3 regions of the Shuttleworthella sp. MSX8B genome follow, and region 3 is predicted to be linked to each of the others. Evidence: predicted binding sites of a transcription regulator. Region 3 holds the regulator's gene; each other region holds the start of a gene.
What was found. The regulator HrcA, encoded in region 3, represses chaperone genes, less so after heat shock. The targets are predictions, from matches to a motif close to TGTTAGCACTCNNNNNNNNNGAGTGCTAACA.

Region 1 (3,263 bases), on a different contig from region 3:
TCAGACCTGTCGGAATCGTTTGACCCGTCAGAAGAATCCCCTTTTGTATCCTGACCATCCTGGGATTTACTTTCAGAGGAGGTATCCTCTGCAGAATCTGAGGACGCGGAAGTCTCTACTTCGGACTCTTTGGGCTTGACCAGAAGATCGGGAAGGGTGCGGAACTTGCCCTCAATATCCTTAAAGAGAATATAGTCATTCATGCGGTCGCAGAACTTGTTGTCCTTGAGACAGCCATATTTGATGAAGGGGGCGATATCCTCCCAGTATTTCTCATAGTTCTCGCGGTCGGTCTTGCAGAGACCGGACAGCTTGTCCGCCACTTTTTTGGAAATGTAGTCACTGATCTTTCTGACAAATCCGTCATTCTGCAGGGCAGACCGGGAGACATTCAGGGGAAGATCAGGACAGTCAATGACCCCTTTTAAGAGCATGAGATACTCGGGGATGACCTCCTTGATATTGTCGGCGACGAAGACCTGGTTATTGTAGAGCTTGATGGTTCCCTCAATGGACTCATACTCTGAGTTGATCCGGGGGAAATAGAGAATACCCTTGAGGTTGAAGGGGTAATCCATATTGAGATGGATCCAGAAGAGGGGCTCCTTGTAGTCCATGAAGACCTTGCGGTAGAAGTCGCGGTACTCGTCATCGGTACAGTCGGAGGGGGTCTTGGCCCAGAGAGGATTGATGTCATTGAGGGGGACAGGGCGCTTTACGATCTTGCGCTGGTCCTTGGCGGGAGAGACCTCTACGGTTTCCTTACTCCCGTCTTCCTTCTCCTTCTCCTCATACCTGGCATCCTCGTGGATCTCCTCGACAACCTGATCCGTCTCGCGCAGATCCGAAGCGTCAATGGTCTCATATTCCTCGGGGGCATTTACCTTGTTCAGATAGATCTCCGTGGGCATGAAGGAACAGTATTTCTCGATCACCTCGCGAACCTTGTACTCATTGGAGAATTCCAGACAGTCCTCATTCAGATGCAGGGTGATCTTCGTGCCGACCTGATCGTAATCGCCCTCGTCCATCTGATACTGGGTGCCGCCGTCACAGACCCAGTGGACCGCTGTCGCCCCCTCCTGGCAGGAGAGAGAGTCGATTTCCACGGTATCAGCCACCATAAAAGCGGAGTAGAAGCCCAGGCCGAAATGACCGATGATCTGATCCTCAGAGGTCTTGTCCTTATACTTGTTCAGAAAGTCTGTCGCGCCGGAGAAGGCGATCTGGTTGATGTACTTATCTACTTCTTCAGCTGTCATCCCGATGCCGTTGTCCACGAAGGTCAGGGTCTTATCCTCGGGATTTACCGTAACCTGTATTTTGGCCTTGTAATCCAGAGGAAGGGAAACTTCTCCCATGATGTCTAACTTGTGCAGCTTGGAAATGGCGTCGCAGCCGTTGGAAATCAGCTCGCGGATAAAAATATCATGGTCTTCGTAGAGCCATTTCTTGATGACCGGAAAGATGTTCTCAGATGTAATGGAAAGAGATCCTTGTTTACTGCTCATAAATATTATTGCTCCTTGATTATTAAATTTGAGGGGAACGGCCCTGTTCCCGACTACCTTTCCTATTTTAGTTTTCTATTAATTTGATGTCAATAGCACTCGAAAGAAGTGAGTGCTGATTATAACTCAAAAGAAGAGAATGCAATTATAGGTCAGAAGAAGCAAGTGTTGATTACGACCTGGATGACAGATAGAGATAGTGGATTCAGAGTCCTTCCCCATAAGAATCCACCCGGAATTGCCCCGGGAAGGAATGCAGACGGCTAAGTCAGATAGGGAATGTAGACGACTGAGTCAGGAAGGGAATGTAGATGGCTAAGTTAAGAGAGAGGATTGGAGAGGGATAATTTCGGCTCAGAAAAATTTATCCGAGGGCAAGGCTTATCTCTTCGTCAGGTGTTATACTGAGGGGCAAGGATTTGGGGAGAGAGAAGGCGGGAATGGAGACAGGTATGGGCGATCCAATTTTTTTGATTTTGATGCCGGTTCATGATGGGGCAGAGTACATGGAGGGGGCCATTCGGGATCTCTTGGCCCAGACTGAGGACGGATGGAGACTGGTGATCGCGGACCTCTCTTCCAAAGATGGAAGTTTAGAAATTGCCAGGGAATGGAGCAGGAAGCATCCGGATCGGATTGCCTGTCTTTCATCGGAAGAACTGAGACCGAATTCGGATCAGGAAGACAGGCCGAGCTCGAATCCGGAGGAAAGGGAGAACCGACTCTTTGCTGTGGCCAGGAAGCGCTGGGCTGAGATGGGAGCCGAAACTTTTGATGAGATTCAGTCCGAAAAGAGACCAAAGTACTTCCTTTTGCTGGAGCCGATGTATCACTATGACGAAGAGCTTCTGGCCACCCTGCGGGATTCTGCACGCAGGCAGCAGTCAGACCTGATCATCTATGGGATGGAGGAGGACTTTGTCAATGCAAAGGGAGACATCGTTGACTATGACGTCCGAATGGCTGATACCTCCTTTTACTGTGCGCAGAGGACAATAAGCGGCGGCAAAACTGAGGCGGATGACAAGGGGAGGATCGCCGGCCCGAAGAAGATGACGGGCAATGAGACTTCGGAGTTCACTTCAAATCTTGTGGAGGATGAGCAGGCCGGACAGAAAGGCAGGCAGGAAAGAGATTATGAGAGGAGGTTGTCCGATCAGGCCAGGATGGCCTATCGGGTCGGACACCAGGAGGCCGTCTACCGGGGCAGTGAGAACCTGCGCGAGATCAGGCGGGAACTGGAGGAAGAGGGACTTTTGATCACAGCCTCCAACAAGGCCTATCGGATGGATTTCCTCACGGCTGAAGGTCTCTGTCCCTTCCGATATGAGACAGAGGCGGAGATGGATGAGGAGCTGACCTTATCAGGGATTCGGGCCAATGTGAAGCTGTTGGACGCGGTCAGGACCCTGACGGTCCTGGGAGAGGCGCTTGCCATGATCTATTTGGACGCGGGCTTACTGGAACTCTAAGCTTCCTATCATTCGCTGATTTTAGAGTCAGACGCCCTTTGCTGATAAGCACATAGCTTATCCATAAAAAGGAGCCTCCGCGACGGAAATACGGTCGCGGAGGCTCTAATTGAAATGTTTCAGGCCATTTTCTGCTGAGCCGCAAGCTCCGTTTCCAGGTTCTTGTTGGCTGTAGCCAGCATGAGCTTGATGCGGTTGAGCTGGTTAACCTCAGAAGCGCCGGGATCGTAGTCGATGGCGGAGATGTTAGCGTCGGGATGAAGGTGTCGGATCTTCTTGA
Region 2 (3,263 bases), on a different contig from region 3:
CCGTTCGATTTCCTTCTTAGTCTCCTCGATCTCCTCACGGAGGGCAGAGACCTTGTCCAGGGCATTCTTCTCATTCTCCCACTGTGCCTTGCGGCTGTTGAGCTCCTCTTTTAAGTCTGCCAGCTCGCGGGTCAGCTTCTCCAGTCGCTCCTTAGAGAGGGAATCGGTCTCCTTCTTCAGAGCCTCCTCCTCAATCTGCATCTGCATCACCTTGCGGTTGATCTCGTCCAGATCCTCCGGCATGGAATCCATCTCTGTGCGAATCGAAGCACAGGCCTCATCGACCAGGTCAATTGCCTTATCCGGGAGAAAACGGTCTGTAATATAGCGGTTAGAGAGGGTCGCGGCGGAGACTAAGGCCGCGTCCTGAATCTTCACATGATGGAAGACCTCATAGCGGTCTTTGAGTCCGCGCAGGATTGATATGGTATCCTCCACCGTCGGCTCATCCACCATAACCGGCTGAAACCGCCTTGCCAGGGCCTGATCCTTCTCAATATACTCCCGGTACTCATCTAATGTGGTCGCCCCGATGCAGTGAAGTTCTCCTCTGGCCAGCATGGGCTTTAACATATTGCCGGCGTCCAGAGCTCCGTCTGTCTTTCCGGCGCCCACAATGGTGTGGAGTTCGTCAATGAACATAAGGATCTGTCCCTCTGACTTCTTAACGGAGTCGAGGACAGCCTTGAGACGTTCCTCGAACTCGCCCCGATACTTGGCTCCGGCCACCAGAGCCCCCATATCCAGGGCGAAGATCTTCTTGTCTTTCAAGGTATCCGGCACATCTCCCCTGGCGATACGCTGGGCCAAGCCCTCGACCACGGCGGTCTTGCCAACGCCGGGATCGCCGATTAAGACGGGGTTGTTCTTGGACTTGCGGGAGAGAATCCGAATCACGTTGCGGATCTCCTCATCCCTTCCGATGATGGGGTCCGCCTTCTGCTCCTTGGCTCTGGCCACCATCTCATGACCGTACTTGTCCAGGGCCTCATAGGTGTCCTCTGGATTGTCACTGGTGACCCGGACATTGCCTCTCACCTGAGAGAGGGCCGTCAAAAAACGCTCCCTGGTCAGCCCGTACTCGCTCATCAGAGCCTTCATGCCCCTGCTGGCGAAGCGCATCATCGACAGGAAGAGGTGCTCCACGGAGACGTACTCATCTCCCATGGCCTTCGCCTCATCCTCCGCGTGATTCAAGGCGTCGTTGAGCGCCTGTGAGAAATAGCGCTGACCGGCCCCTGAGACCTTGGGCAGAGCATTGAGCTTGGACAGGGCATTTTCTGTAAAATGCTGCCCATTGATCTCCATCTTCTCCAGAAGCTTGGGGATCAGTCCGTCCTCCTGCTGCAGGAGAGCGACCAGAAGGTGCTCGTCGTCAATGGTCTGATTGCCGTAATCAGCCGCCAGCTTCTCTGTATTCTGTACTGCCTCGATGGACTTCTGTGTGAATTTTTGAATGTTCATAGGTCCACCTCCTTTTTCTCTTAGATTCGTGACAATGGAATATCCGCAAGGCGCGGATTCCATTGTCTGCTTTCCCGAAAAAATCTTCTGTGAGTTCTCACATCCTCTTTTCGTTTCACAGGTATGTTATAACACCAAAATTAGCACTCGTCAAGTTCGAGTGCTAACAATTTTTATCTTTCTTTTTCTTCCCCCATTTTTCGTTTTTTGTTTTTTGTTTTCTTTTCCCCTAATCCGTCCTGATTCTCCCTAATTCTTCTTAATTCTCAATTCGTCTTAATCCCATTAATCCAGATACTCCATCTTCTTCTCTACCTGAATCTGGGGGGCTACCAGGCTCTCAAAGCGATCGGCGCAGGAGGCGTCTCCGATCACACTCCCATAGTGACTCGGGATGACAATATCGGGTGCAATGGCATTGGCCAGTTCCGCCGCCTGCTCAGGGTCACAGGTGTATTTACCCCCGCATGGAATCAGGGCGATATCGCAGACCACGGACTTGGCCTCAGCCGTCGCGTCCGTGTCCCCGGCGACATAGACCTTTTTCTTCCCGTCATCGATCAGATACCCCAGCCAGCCCTTTTCTCTCGGGTGAAAATCTCTCCCGATCGTATAGGCTAAAATGCCGGCGATCCCTATCCCCTCCCAGTCCATCTCCTGGCCCGGCCTCAGATAACGGGTCTTCCCCCGCAGATCCGCCCTTCCCACTGAGATCATCTCTTCCATGCTCTCCGGGAATACATAGCGCGTTTCCTCTGTCGCCAGCTTGTCGATATCCTCTGGGGAGTAGTGATCATAGTGCTCATGGGTGATCAGAATCAGATCCGCGTCATGAGAAGCCTCCCTGATCTGATAGGGATCCAGATAGACTACTTTGCCGCAGACTTCCATCCGAACAGCCGCGTGTGTGATCAGACGGATGTTGGAGCTGTCCGTGAGGTCACCGGTGAATCCCATCTCTTCAAGGAGTTCAGCCGCCTTTTCCCTGGCCTCCTCGGCCACGAAAATACTGACAGGGTGGAAATCCCCTGCCCCCATGTAAATCCCCATCAGCTGATTGGCTCCGTCCTCGTGCTTGTAGGCGCATATCCCCTGGCTCTTTAAGGCGGCAATAGCCCGGTCCGCCTCAAATTCGTTCGTGAGAGTCAAAAGGCAGACTCCGATTCCATCCTCTTTGTGCTCACGCCCGAAAATACTCATATTCTTCCCATCCTCTCATCGATTTCATGACCACAGGGCATCAGCAGCGCTTACAGCCTGCGGCCCATGTCAACTTCATGTCAACAAAATGCCTGCTCAGCGAGGCCCCCTTCGAACCGGTTTAATGCAACAGCGCAAAATAGAGAATCACCGCGAACCCCAGCACGATACGGTACATGCCGAAAGGCTTAAAATCGTGCTTGCGGATGTAGTCCATCAGGAAGCGGATGATCACAAGGGATACAAAGAAGGCGACAAGCATCCCCGTCAAAAGAATGGCCGCTTCCATGCCGCTGAAGTAAGCTCCCCCCACAAAATACTTGACAATCTTCAGAAGGCTGGCCCCCAGCATCACCGGAATCGCCAGAATAAAGGTGAATTCCGCGGCAATCTTGCGGGAGACGCCAATGGAGAGGGCGCCGACGATGGTTGCTCCGGATCTGGATGTTCCCGGGAAGACAGCTGCCAGGAGCTGAAAGATCCCGATGATCAGGGCATCCTTCATGGTCAGCTCTTCCAGGCTTGTCACAAGAGGCTGTCTGTCGGCATTTCTCTTCTCCACCAAAAGGAAGACAAGGCCGACTAAAATCAGCATAATC
Region 3 (3,263 bases):
CTACCACCTTTCTCGGGTCTGCGACCCTGGGATTTGTTTCAATTAGCACTCGATATTGGTGAGTGCTAATATCTTCATGCACTAAGATAACACCCCTCACAGATCGTGTCAACTTAAATTTGCAAGTTTTTCACTGAAGAAAAATGAAAACGTAAATTCTATTCTTCTAAAAGGGTGAGGACAAAAAATTGGGCGCTGCAATGCCCCTGGGAGAACAGATGAAGTATTCGAAAGAGCAGATGATGGTTGCGCTGACATTGTATAACGCAATTGGATCGTTAAATGTCGCCATACTGACACCGGGATATCCCTCAAATCCTATACATTATTGTTCCCCGTATCACGGAAAGCTGCTGATCAGCCTCCGATCGAACTCAAATATGCATACAAACCATCCTGTGAATCGCGGATGACAGCACCTTTGGGGACTTTTCTCATAACATTTATTGCATCCATATAGTCAGGCGCCGGAGATATAAGTCCCATGAATGCGGATACGACGCATATCGTAAGTAGTGGTTTCATTGTTATTGGAATAAAGATGATTCCTATTAGAGGAATGATTCCCAAAAGGGCAGGGGCTAAAGACATACAGATAAACCGCCTTTTTGTAAGAGGATGATATGAAATGGCCCATGCCTGCATTTTACGAACACACAGTCCCACCCACACCGTAGCTTCTTTCGGATAACAAACTGCGTGCGCAAACTCGTGAATCGGTAATGCTATCATAAATCCAATCAAAAAGGCCGGAACAAGGTATATTGGAGAAATCGGTGCTTCCTTGCTTGTAAATGCCTTTAAGAATACCGCCAACATGCAAATCATCATTGGAGCTATACCAAACGGCAGGGACTTACCGATAAATCCCTCAGCATCACGAATCTTAACCGCATTCTGCTGAACCGGCGGACTTTGATGCGATGTTCCAAATTCTTTTTTATTTCCTTCCCAAACGATCGCCATCTTAACCTCAGAATCGTACCTTTAAAATGATTTTGACATCTCCTGCCAATCTTCCTTCTTCATCAGGTATATCTATGGCGCAGCATTTCCTTCACAGCTTCCGGCATGATACCCTGACCCTGAAATGCTTCTCCAAACCAGTATGCCCGTTCGGCACTTGCCATATATTCTGCAATCTGAAATACAGCAAACGCTTCGTCTCCGATGACTCCCGCATCATGTGCTACTTCTGCAAAATACAGCTTCTCTGCATCATCCGATGACAGAAAAGCTGTTGCAGCAACAAACTCTATTCTCTTTATTCCCGGGCATCTTCCATGATCTCAGAGAGCTTGCTCTTGAGCTCTTTGAGACTGCCCATCACCTTGGCATAATCCATTCGCTTGGGCCCCACGATACCGATCGTCCCCCTGACTCCGTCACCCAGGTCATAGTTGGCTGTCACAACTGAGCAGTCCGGCATGTTTCCGATGGGAGATTCACTTCCAATATAGACCTGGATCCCCGTCGAATCGGGATTGTTGGCGCTCTGCTCCTGCACGTCATTGATCAGCTCCGCCAATTGTCCCTTCTCCTCAAAGGTAGAGATGAAGGTCGAGGCCTTTTGCGCGTCAGACAGCTCCGGGTATTTGAAAATATTGGTGGCTCCGGACGTATAGATCTCCAGTCCGTCATCCTCACGCAGCGTCTCCGGAATGGTCTTTAAGACCTCCGCCACAATATCCTCGTGAATTCCCGCCTGCTCCTGCATCCTGCTGATCGTAGTCAGATTGATTTCCTGCGCGGTCAGCCCATTCAGGCTGTTGTTGAGCAGCATATTGAGCTTCAGGAGATTCTCACCGCTCAGAATGCTCTTGACCTCAATCAGGCGGCTCTTGACCATATTGCCTCCCATCATGATGACGGCCAGGATCTGGTGCTCATTAACCTGAGAGAGCTGGAGGAACTTAATTCGGTTCTTGCTCACAGCCGGCGCGGAGATCAGGGAGGTGTACTGCGTGGTATTGGCCAAAAATTTGGCAACCTGCTGTAAGACCTTATCCATCTTCTCCGTCTTCTGGATCACGAAGTCCTTGAGCTCTGTAACCTCCTGGTCCTTCTCCGCCATCAGATGATCCACATAGAAGCGATAGCCCTGATCCGTCGGGATCCGGCCGGCCGAGGTGTGGGGACGAATGATGTAGCCCATCTCCTCTAAGTCGCTCATCTCATTGCGAATCGTAGCGGAGCTCAGACTGACGCCCTCTAACTTGGAAATCGTCCTTGAACCGACCGGCTCTCCGGACTCCAGGTAATTCTGAATAATTGCGTGGAGGATCTTTGACTTGCGCTCGGAAAGTTCCTCAATACCCTGCCCGGAATCTGCCATAGATTTCTCCTCTCTTTTGGCACTAGCACTCGATTCTCCTGAGTGCTACAACTTCTTTTATTGTAGGGACAGGGCCTTTGCCTGTCAACACGAGGAGACGAATCTACTGCTTTTAGGGAGACAAATTACTGCTTTTGTGCGATAAATTACTGCTTTTGTGAGATAAATTTGCCGCTTTGGGGCTGTTTTATTTCTGTTTTAATGCAAAAAATTTAACGCAAATATTCCGCCAGCACCTGGTTAGAAATATCCGTACCTGCCTTTGTAAGAGCAATCATCCCTCCCTGTCGGCGCAGGAGACCCCGCTTGCTCTGGCTCTCCAGAGTGGATCCATAGACACTGCCGACGGGGAGATCAAAAGCGTTGAAAAAATCCGCCTCCCGTATGCCCCTGGTCTTGCGCAGCCCCAAAAAGAGAAATTCCTCCATGGCCTCCCGGCGGGTCAGCTTCTGCACCGTTTTGGAATCAATCCAGGGAGCGTCCGCCAGGACTTCATCCAGGTCCAGCTGTTGACCGGGATCATATTTTCCCCAGAGGTCAATATAGCGGTCTGTCTCAGGGATATTGGAAAAGCGCAGATTTGGATAGGCGCAGCTTCTCTGTGCCGGATCTTTTCGCATGAGGGGATTCCTGTCCGAATGCCTGTCTATGAGGGAATCACAGAGTAAAGACGCCGCCCCCACACCAAATCCAAGGTAGGGCTTTCTCTCCCAATAGCCCAGGTTATGACGACAGGCATAGCCCTCCCTGGCATAGTTGGAAATCTCGTACTGCCTGTATCCCTTTCCCGTCAGGAAGGTCCTCGTCATATCATAGAGCGCGTACTCCAGGTCACTGTCCGGCAGCTCCAGCGTTTTTTCGCCCCTCTCTCTCCTGGCGATATCCCCGGCATATCTCTCATAAAAGGGCGTACCCGGCTCTACAATCA

Region 1: a site for HrcA is predicted at 1,602-1,632, ahead of htpG (molecular chaperone HtpG). Genes of this name have one in related genera too.
Region 2: a site for HrcA is predicted at 1,603-1,633, ahead of clpB (ATP-dependent chaperone ClpB). Genes of this name have one in related genera too.

Annotation. Positions count from the first base shown of each region.
Region 1 covers NZ_JAQT01000027.1:68,077-71,339, reverse strand. The annotation lists gene htpG (molecular chaperone HtpG) at 1-1,511, opposite strand, end outside; gene HMPREF1508_RS06600 (glycosyltransferase) at 1,964-2,983, shown strand; gene HMPREF1508_RS06595 (2-hydroxyacyl-CoA dehydratase) at 3,103-3,263, opposite strand, start outside.
Region 2 covers NZ_JAQT01000012.1:49,841-53,103, reverse strand. The annotation lists gene clpB (ATP-dependent chaperone ClpB) at 1-1,464, opposite strand, end outside; gene HMPREF1508_RS03155 (MBL fold metallo-hydrolase) at 1,750-2,664, opposite strand; gene HMPREF1508_RS03150 (undecaprenyl-diphosphate phosphatase) at 2,786-3,263, opposite strand, start outside.
Region 3 covers NZ_JAQT01000033.1:78,844-82,106, forward strand. The annotation lists gene HMPREF1508_RS08110 (metalloprotease family protein) at 358-966, opposite strand; gene HMPREF1508_RS10890 (GNAT family N-acetyltransferase) at 1,029-1,268, opposite strand; gene hrcA (heat-inducible transcriptional repressor HrcA) at 1,265-2,335, opposite strand; gene hemW (radical SAM family heme chaperone HemW) at 2,548-3,263, opposite strand, start outside.